Regions from separate parts of the Leuconostoc sp. XM4 genome, predicted to be linked through region 3. Evidence: a T-box and tRNA genes for the amino acid it is inferred to sense, from the RefSeq annotation. Region 3 holds a T-box; the other regions hold tRNA genes.
What was found. The T-box of region 3 lies ahead of thrS (threonine--tRNA ligase). A T-box ahead of a tRNA ligase gene usually reads a tRNA of that ligase, here a tRNA-Thr.
Positions count from the first base shown of each region.

Region 1 (3,272 bases), 260 kb from region 3:
TTTTGAACATCATCGTCAGATTCTAATACATCAATTAACTTTTCGAAAATTTCTAAGTCTTCGCCTGCCAGTGTCATTTCTGATTGTGGCAACATGCTGATTTCCGTAGTTGAGAAATCGCTCACACCACTTTCACGCAGAGCAGCAATTGCTTGATGCAAAGCAGTTGGTTCTGTATAAACAACAATATGATCATCTTGTTGTTCGGCGTCACGAACATCAACTTCAGCGTCTAGCAGTGTTTCCAACGTAGCATCGGCATCTTCACCCTCAAAAACAATCACGCCTGTTTCATCGAATAAATAACTAACAGAGCCAGCAGCACCGTAAGTTCCACCATTTTTATTGAAAGCTGTGCGCACATTTGTAGCTGTACGATTAACGTTTGATGTCAACGTATCTACAATAATCAATGAACCGTTTGGTCCAAATCCCTCGTAACGTCCCTCGATAAAGGTTTCATCCCCTGAACCCTTTGCCTTTTCAATGGCACGTTCAATAACGTGCTTTGGCACTTGTGCTTGCTTAGCACGTTCAATAACAAACTTTAATGTTGAATTAGCCTCAGGGTCTGAACTGCCACCTTGCTTCGCTGCAGCATAAATTTCAATGCCATACTTACTGTTAACTTTAGCGGCAGCACCATCAGTCTGCGCCTTCTTCATTTTAATGTTTTCCCATTTACGTCCCATGAGGTCACCTCTTTTAATTTACATCTTTTACTATTATAACCGTTTATGATGCTTTTGCACCACAAAATCATTACTTCACAATTCGATATTGTCCTGGTTTTAAGTCGGCAATATGATATTCACCAATATGTGTCCGTATCAAGCGTAGCGTTGGAATACCAACAGCTGCTGTCATACGGCGTACTTGCCGATTACGGCCCTCTTTTATTTTTAATTGAATAAAACTCGTTGGCTGGTTTTTACGAATACGGATTGGCTTCTCTCGTTCCCATAACCATTTTGGATAAGGAATACGTTTGACTTTAGCTGGTAAAGTTAACCCATCTTTTAACGCCACACCTTGCTCAAGTTGCTTTAGTTGTGACTTTGTTGGGACCCCTTCTACTTGAACAACATAAGTTTTATAGGCTTTATTATCAGGATCAGTCAATTCATGATTCAGTTTACCGCTATCAGTCAGCAATAATAGGCCCTCACTGTCCATGTCCAAACGACCAGCGGCATAAACCCGTGGAATATCAATGTAGTCAGCCAAAGTTTGTCGCCCTTCAGCATCAGTAAACTTAGTTAAAACATTGTACGGTTTATTGAATAGTACAATCATGTTTTTCAATTGCGTCCTTTTCATTGTAAAAAAATAAGCAAACCTCAGATGATTTGCTTTGCAAGATATGCATAATAGTGCCGACGAGAGGATTCGAACCTCCGACCCCAGGTTTACGATACCCGTGCTCTACCAACTGAGCTACGTCGGCGAAACTCCGACTGCCGGGCTCGAACCGGCGACAACCTGATTAACAGTCAGGTGCTCTACCAACTGAGCTAAGTCGGAATGACGTTGCTAACACAACTATATTATTATGCCATGAGTGAGAAAATCTGTCAACAGTTTATCACATAAAAAAGAAGCAAATCAAGATGATTTGCTTCTCATAAAACTCCGACTGCCGGGCTCGAACCGGCGACAACCTGATTAACAGTCAGGTGCTCTACCAACTGAGCTAAGTCGGAATGATGTCGCTAACACAACTATATTATTATAACTAATTGTGTAACGACTTGTCAATGATTTATTATTCTGGACGCATTGTTGGGAACAACACAACGTCACGAATTGTGTCAGAATCAGTCAATAACATGACCAAACGATCAATACCAACACCAAGTCCACCTGTAGGTGGCATACCATATTCCAAAGCTTCTATGAAGTCTTCATCAATACCTTCAGCTTCGTCATTACCATTCTCACGTTCAGCCGCTTGAGCCTCAAAACGTGCACGTTGGTCAATAGGATCGTTTAACTCAGTAAAGGCATTCGCATACTCGCTACCCATAATAAACAATTCAAAACGATCAGTAAAACGAGGATCATCAGTATTTTTCTTAGCGAGTGGTGACACTTCAACTGGATGTCCATAAACAAATGTTGGCTGTACCAAAGTATCCTCTACAAATTCTTCGAAGAATGCATTGATAATATGACCCACACCCCAGTATTTTTCGTACTTTACATGGTTATCATCGGCCAACTTTTGTGCTGCTTCAACGGACATTTCCTGCCAAAAATCAATACCAGTTTGTTCTTTAATCAAGTCGACTAGATGTTTGCGCGCAAACTTTGTGCCAAGATCAATTTCAGTTCCCTGATAAGTAATTTTCAAGTCATCTGAGACGACAGAAGCGGCAGCTTTGAAAATACCTTCAGTTTCGTCCATAACATCTGTAAAGTCCATATAAGCTGCATATGACTCCATTGTTGTAAACTCAGGATTGTGCTTTGGATCCATACCCTCATTACGGAAAATACGGCCAATTTCATATACACGTTCCATGCCACCCACAACCAAACGCTTTAAGTACAATTCTGTTGCGATACGCATGTACATATCAATATTCAAAGCATTATGATGTGTGATAAATGGACGGGCTGCAGCCCCACCGGCTTCAGTTTGCAAAATTGGCGTTTCAACCTCAAGGAAATCATTTCTATCCATATATGCACGAATAGCAGAAATGATATGTGAGCGTTCTTGGAACTTTTTGAAAGAATCTTCATTGGCAATCAAATCCAAGTAACGCTTACGATACCGTGTTTCAACATCAGAAATACCATGGAACTTATCAGGCATTGGACGAAGAGCCTTAGATAAATGTGTTAATTCTGTAGCCAAAACTGTTAATTCACCAGCTTCAGTCTTCATCATAATTCCCTTGATTCCAAGGAAATCACCCAAATCTGCTCTTTTAATAATCGGATAATTATCTGCTAAATCATCACGTCTTGCATAAACCTGAATTTTTCCAGAAACATCACGAAAATCAGCGAAAATAACTTTACCTGCGCCACGCTTTGCAACCATACGACCTGCAATAACAACTTCATGTTTTGCATTCTCTAACTCTTCTAAAGAGCTGGCATCATATAGATTATGCAGTTCTTGCGCGTTTGCTGTACGTTCAAATCGCTTACCGAATGGGTCTAAGTGTAAATCACTAACGATTGTTGCCAACTTTTGTCGACGCGCTAGCATTTGATCATTAAGGGCTTTTTCTTCAGCCATTTGTATAAAATCCTTCCCT
Region 1 covers NZ_CP134507.1:360,272-363,543, reverse strand. The annotation lists gene RHP64_RS02020 (YebC/PmpR family DNA-binding transcriptional regulator) at 1-692, opposite strand, end outside; gene RHP64_RS02015 (rRNA large subunit pseudouridine synthase E) at 763-1,296, opposite strand; tRNA gene RHP64_RS02010 (tRNA-Thr) at 1,375-1,447, opposite strand; tRNA gene RHP64_RS02005 (tRNA-Asn) at 1,452-1,524, opposite strand; tRNA gene RHP64_RS02000 (tRNA-Asn) at 1,631-1,703, opposite strand; gene lysS (lysine--tRNA ligase) at 1,766-3,253, opposite strand.
Region 1: it has a tRNA-Thr gene. The T-box ahead of thrS (threonine--tRNA ligase) is inferred to sense a tRNA for this amino acid. The anticodon was not compared.

Region 2 (3,272 bases), 830 kb from region 3:
TACTGGCACCTTTGTTGCTCGGAAAATAGCGATATCAGCTGCTTGTGATACTGGATATGTCAAAAATCCTGCAGGGATTCCCTCATCAAAGCCTTTTTGTTTAATTTCTGACTTAACTGTTGGATTTCTTTGCAACCGAGCGACACTAACCAAGTTCATAAAGTATTCTGTAAGTTCGAATAACCCTTTGATTTGTGATTGTACAAAAATGGTTGTCTTAGCTGGGTCAATACCAACCGCCAAATAGTCCAAGGCTACCTCAGTTAATGATTGACGTATTTTTTCTGGATTACGAGCATTATCTGTAAATGCTTGTGTATCAGCAATCATAACAAATGGCAAGTAATCGCCAGAATTTTGCATGCTCACACGGTTTTTTAACGATCCAATATAATGACCAATATGTAGTTTACCAGTGGGACGATCACCAGTTAAGTAAATTTCTTTTGACATGTTCAAAACCTTCTATTAATTAGTTAACTCATTCTATTATACGTTAAATCTAGGAGCAGCGTTGAAGAAATTATCACAAAACAAAGTACGTTATTATTGACATTTTCCTATAAAACTTATACACTATCACTATTAAGAAGAAAGAGGTACGAGAACTTGTTGAACAATTTTTAAGATGTGGTGAATAAAAGCAATAGATTGTTTTTATACGCTTTTCTTGAGATTGGTCTGCCTTTTTCGTACTAAACACGTAAACTGCCACCAGTCTCGCAAGTTGATTGGAGGCATTTTTTATGCAAGAAAACCCTCGCAAAGTATTTTTAGTTGGCTTAACAACTAATCAGGGAAACCTAGACTACGAATTAGAAGAACTAGCGAACCTAGCAAAAGCAAATAATCTTGAACCCGTTGAAACTTTTACCCAAAAGCTAGAACGACCAAATCCTAGCACTTACTTTGGTAAAGGTAAGGTCGAAGAGTTAGGTGAAGCTGTAAAAACTTATGACGTTGATATGATTGTTGTCAACGATGAATTGACACCTTCTCAAATTCGTAACCTAGAAAAAACAACAGATGCTACTGTTGTCGATCGTACTGGTTTAATTCTCGAAATTTTCGCACAACGAGCCCAGACTAAAGTTGCAAAACTCCAAGTTCAGTTAGCACGTTTACAATATCAATTACCACGCTTACGTACAAGCATGTCAATTTCATTAGATCAACAAACAGGTACAGGTGGCGCAGGTTTCACCTCACGTGGTTCTGGTGAAACAAAGCTAGAACAATCTCGCCAACGTATTACGTCTCAAATGGTTCATGTTCGTCAAGAACTGGCTGATTTAGATAAAAGTGAAAATACGCGTTCAATGCAACGACACGCTAACAACTTACCAAACGTAGCACTGGTTGGCTACACAAACGCTGGAAAGTCTACCTTGATGAATCGTTTGTTGATGCGTTTTGGTGTTGGTGCAGACAATGATGATAGTAAGCAAGTGTTTGAAAAAGATATGCTATTTGCTACGCTAAACACCACAGTTAGACAACTGACTCTTCCTGATAAAAGACAGTTTTTATTAAGTGATACGGTTGGTTTCGTATCCAAGCTACCTCATAACTTAGTTGCTGCTTTCAAATCAACATTACAAGAAGCGGCAAATGCAGATCTAATACTGCACGTGGTGGATGTTTCAGACGAGCATTATAAAGCTATGATGGAAACAACTGAGAAAACATTAACTGAGATTGGTGTTACTGGTAAACCCGTTATTACAGTATATAACAAAGCTGATCGCACTGATTTGCACTATCCGGACATCTCTGGCGATAACGTGATTACTTTGTCAGCACTAGATACCAATTCTCAAGATGCATTGATTGATCTCATTGTTAAACATATTTTTAACGACAGCGAAGTCGTAACTTTGCATATACCCTTTGATAAAGGAAATGTTGTTGCCCAATTAGCGGCAAAACATAAATTTATAGAAGAACAATATGACGAAACCGGTAGTTGGTTAACCATTGAGCTATCTGAAGTTGAGCGAAACTTATTTCAACAATATATTACGAAAGAAAAAAGCATGAATTCATAAGAATTCATGCTTTTTCTTGAAAGTAATTATGCCGACCGCCGGGCTCAAACCGGCGACCCCCTCATTACTAGTGAGGTGCTCTATCAACTGAGCTAGGTCGGCAAATTAAAGTACTCAGGTACTACAAGTGAATAATACCAGATACCTCAATATATAAATATGGCGGCGGCCATATTATACGGGTGACAGGAATCGAACCTGCACGGATTACTCCACTGGAACCTAAATCCAGCGCGTCTGCCAGTTCCGCCACACCCGCATGTATCACACAACCCTTTAATTCTACTGGAAAAACCTAAATCAGTCAAGAGGGTAATACAACTTAAATCAAAAAAATGTTAAAAAACTGCTATTCTAACGATTCCTTAGTCAATTGACGCATTTCAATGGCAAATTTAACAACAGTTCGAGCAACTGCATACATTGGCACAATCAATATCATGCCAAAAATACCCCAAAGATTACCGGCTACCATCAAAAGAATCATAATTGTTAATGGGTGAATTTGTAATGATTTTCCAATAACATTTGGATAAATAAAGTTTCCATCCAATTGCTGAACAACCATCATCACAATCATTACCAACAACATTTGTTTCCATGATTGTGTACTGGCAACAATCAACGCTGGTATAACCCCAATCCAAGGGCCAATATATGGCACAATGTTAGTAATACCAGCAATCACACCCAGTAACCATGCGTATGGTTCACCAATAATTAAATAACCCACAGCCATGGTCACCCCGACAAACAACATTTCAAGAGCTTGCCCCGATATATATCTTTCAATAGTTTTATCCATTTTAAGTGTCAATTCTTTGACATTATCAGCAAAACGAACCGGAAAAAGCTTCTGGATTGCTGGTAGCAAGCGATCACCATCACTTAGCATATAAAATAAAACGACTGGAATAGTCACGACATTAATCGTGACCGATGTAACCATCGAGACAGCACTGCCTAATGTACCTGCCGTAATAGTTAAAAAAGAAGCCGAGTACTTGCCAACAGCACTCTTTACTTCATCTATATCAATTGACAAATTTAAATTTGATAACCACTTACTTTGTAGTGAATCTGTTACAAAGCGCTGTACGTTTTGTGCAAATTCAGGTAATGCAGTAATTAAATTAGTAATTTCCGCCACTAGAGTTGGTATCAATAAAATCAAGGAACCAGCTATCACGGCTAGGAACAACACAAAAGTAATTATAACAGCCA
Region 2 covers NZ_CP134507.1:1,825,206-1,828,477, forward strand. The annotation lists gene trpS (tryptophan--tRNA ligase) at 1-453, opposite strand, end outside; gene hflX (GTPase HflX) at 747-2,048, shown strand; tRNA gene RHP64_RS09220 (tRNA-Thr) at 2,078-2,150, opposite strand; tRNA gene RHP64_RS09225 (tRNA-Leu) at 2,226-2,307, opposite strand; gene RHP64_RS09230 (AI-2E family transporter) at 2,398-3,272, opposite strand, start outside.
Region 2: it has a tRNA-Thr gene. The T-box ahead of thrS (threonine--tRNA ligase) is inferred to sense a tRNA for this amino acid. The anticodon was not compared.

Region 3 (3,272 bases):
TATTTTGTTCATTCGGTTTCACGTGAGTAATTAGAAACATCAGACAAAATTAAATATTGTAATTCGTCGTATGACATTGTAACTGTTTTTGTATCACCATACTTACGAACAGTAACCGTGTTACTATCTACCTCTGAATCGCCTAGTACCAAAGTATATGGAATTTTGTTCGTTTGCGCTTCACGAATGAGGTAGCCCATCTTAGCGTCTTTTGTTTCAACATTAGCGCGCAATCCAGCATCCTGTAACTTCTGCTGTACAGCGTTCGCATAATTACCATGAGCACCTAAATTAACAGGGATGATTTGTACTTGTAAAGGTGACAACCAGGTTGGGAAAGCACCCTTGTACATTTCAATCAAGTAGGCTGTGAAACGTTCCATCGTCCCAACAATACCACGATGTAACATCACTGGACGATGATTATCCAGACCATCACGACCAATATATTTCAAGTCAAATCGTTCTGGCAACAAGAAGTCTAATTGGATAGTTGACAATGTTTCTTCATTACCTAAGGCAGTCTTTGTTTGAACGTCTAACTTTGGACCATAGAAAGCAGCTTCACCTTCAGCCTCGAAATAATCAAGACCGAGATCATCCATTGCTGTTTTCAATTGCTTTTGTGACTTTTCCCACATTTCATCATCATCAAAATACTTTTCTGTATTTTTAGGATCACGATAAGACAAACGGAAACGATAATCTTTAATGTTGAAGTCACGATAGACACCCATCATCATTGTTAGAATAGACTTAAACTCTTCTTCTAACTTTTCTGGTTCAACGAATGTATGACCATCGTTCAATGTCATCTCACGAACACGAGATAACCCTGTCAAAGCACCAGATTTTTCATAACGATGCATCATTCCTAATTCAGCAATACGCATTGGTAATTCACGGTATGAACGTGGCTTATGATTAAATACCATGATATGTGATGGACAATTCATTGGACGTAATTCCAAAAATTCGCCATCCCCCATATCCATTGGTGGGAACATATCTTCACGATAATGGTCCCAGTGACCAGATGTCTTATATAAGTTCAAATTAGACAATACTGGTGTGTAAACGTGCTGGTAGCCATTTGACAGCTCTTTATCTGTAATATATCTTTCAACTTGGCGACGAATTGTTGCACCATTTGGCAGCCAAACTGGTAATCCTGAACCAACCTCCTGGCTAGTAAAGAATAGATCAAGATCACGTCCAATGACACGATGATCACGTTCCTTAGCTTCTTCACGACGAGCAATTTCTGCTTCAACGTCAGCTGCTTTCCAAAAGGCCGTTCCATATACTCGTTGCATCATTGGGTTGCTTGAATCTCCACGCCAGTAAGCGCCAGCCACTGAAGTAAGCTTAAAATGCTTAATCCAACCCGTTGATGGTACCAGACCACCCTTATCAAGCTCAATATGATCTCCTTGAACAGCAATTGTGATCTTTTCATCGACTGGTAGATCATTTACTAACTCAACTTTATATGGATCATCAGCAAATATTTCTAATGCTTCATCACGTGTGATTTCGCGAGAAAGAATTGGTAGATCCTCTTTCACAATTTTGTGCATCATCGCCTCGATTTCAGGGAAATCTTCGATTGACACTTGATTGCCAGCCCCATTATCTGTGTCGTAATAGAAGCCATTTTCAATAAAAGGACCAACTCCAAAATGAATGTTAGCAAATTTTGGAATTCGCTTTAATGCTTGTGCTAATAAATGAGATGCTGAGTGACGAAGTAGATCTAATGCTTCGCTATCTGATGTAGTGATTAGTTGAAAATCGCCACTTTCAATAATAACATCGTTCATGCCAATGTATGAACCATTTATTTTTCCTGACACTGACTTCTTTGCCAATGACTTTGAAATACTTTCGGCAACCCCAATTGGCTTAATCCCTTCATCAAACTTTTTAATAGCGCCATCTGGGAATGTAAGACTGATTTCTGCCATGCTATTTTCCTTTCAAATTCCATTCTAGTATTTTACATTAATAAAACAAAAACGTCCCTTTAGATCCTTATTAGATCTAAAGGGACGTTTTACCGCGGTACCACCCAAGTTTAAAACAGGAAAAATTCCTATTTCTCTCAAATGATATATAACGGTATCACCCGGGCAACTTTTCATTTAAAACTACTAAATCACCACTCAAAGGTAGTCTCTTTTGTATGCACTGCTCATTTTCACCAAACATGAACTCTCTTTAAGTGCATGACAATCGAGTTGTCCTTATCAATGTTTCTGAGAAACATCATAACATTTTTTTTGCTGTGTTGCAATTATTTTTTTAAATCTGCTAATACAATCTTTAGCGCTTCTAATGCCTCGGCATCATGATCTAAAATACCATTATCAAAAACATTTTGTAGTGCAGCAATTTGATTTTTTGTAAGTGCCATTTTTATTATTCTCCTGTTTGCTTAATCATTTAATTCTACTCAAAAAATATAATCATACTACTTAGTTTGAAACTAATGCTAACTTTCTATCCCAGAGCTACCATCTGAAATATTGACGTGTCTTGGCCGTGATCCGTCTGCTGGTCCAATGTAACCGCCTGCTTCCAAATCATCAATTAATCGAGCGGCTCGATTATAACCAATCCTGAAACGACGTTGTAACAGTGATGTTGAGGCTTTTTGTTGTTCAATAACAAATTGCAAAGCTTCTTGGAATAACTCATCATCACTATTTCCATCAGCATTTTCCGAATTATCTTGAGCAATTTCTTCATCTGTAACAGTCATTGCATCGGAATACTGAACCTCTTGTTGTGACTTAACAAATTCAACAATATTAGTCACATCAGTGTTACTAATAAATGCACCTTGAACACGTTGTGTCGGCTTACCGGGCGGTGCAAAAATCATATCCCCTTTTCCGAGCAGCTTCTCAGCACCATTACTGTCCAGAATAGTGCGTGAATCAATTCCAGAAGCTGTTCTAAAAGCAATTCTACCAGGAATATTACTTTTTATGGTACCGTTAATCACTTTAACGTCAGGTCGCTGTGTAGCCAAAATCATGTGAATACCGGCTGCACGAGCTTTAGCACCAAGGCGCGCGATAGAAACTTCAATTTCATTACCCACCGTACTCATTAGGTCAGCGAATTCATCTACAATAGCAACAATATATGGCATTGGTTGCATAATTGGCTGATCTGTTTCCTTAGCTTCAGCATTCTGCTTTTCAACCGCCGCATTATATTCACCAATATTACGTTTTCCAAATTGAGCTAAAAGCTTGTAACGA
Region 3 covers NZ_CP134507.1:622,701-625,972, reverse strand. The annotation lists gene thrS (threonine--tRNA ligase) at 9-1,967, opposite strand; T-box leader at 2,045-2,262, opposite strand; gene RHP64_RS03255 (FtsK/SpoIIIE family DNA translocase) at 2,495-3,272, opposite strand, start outside.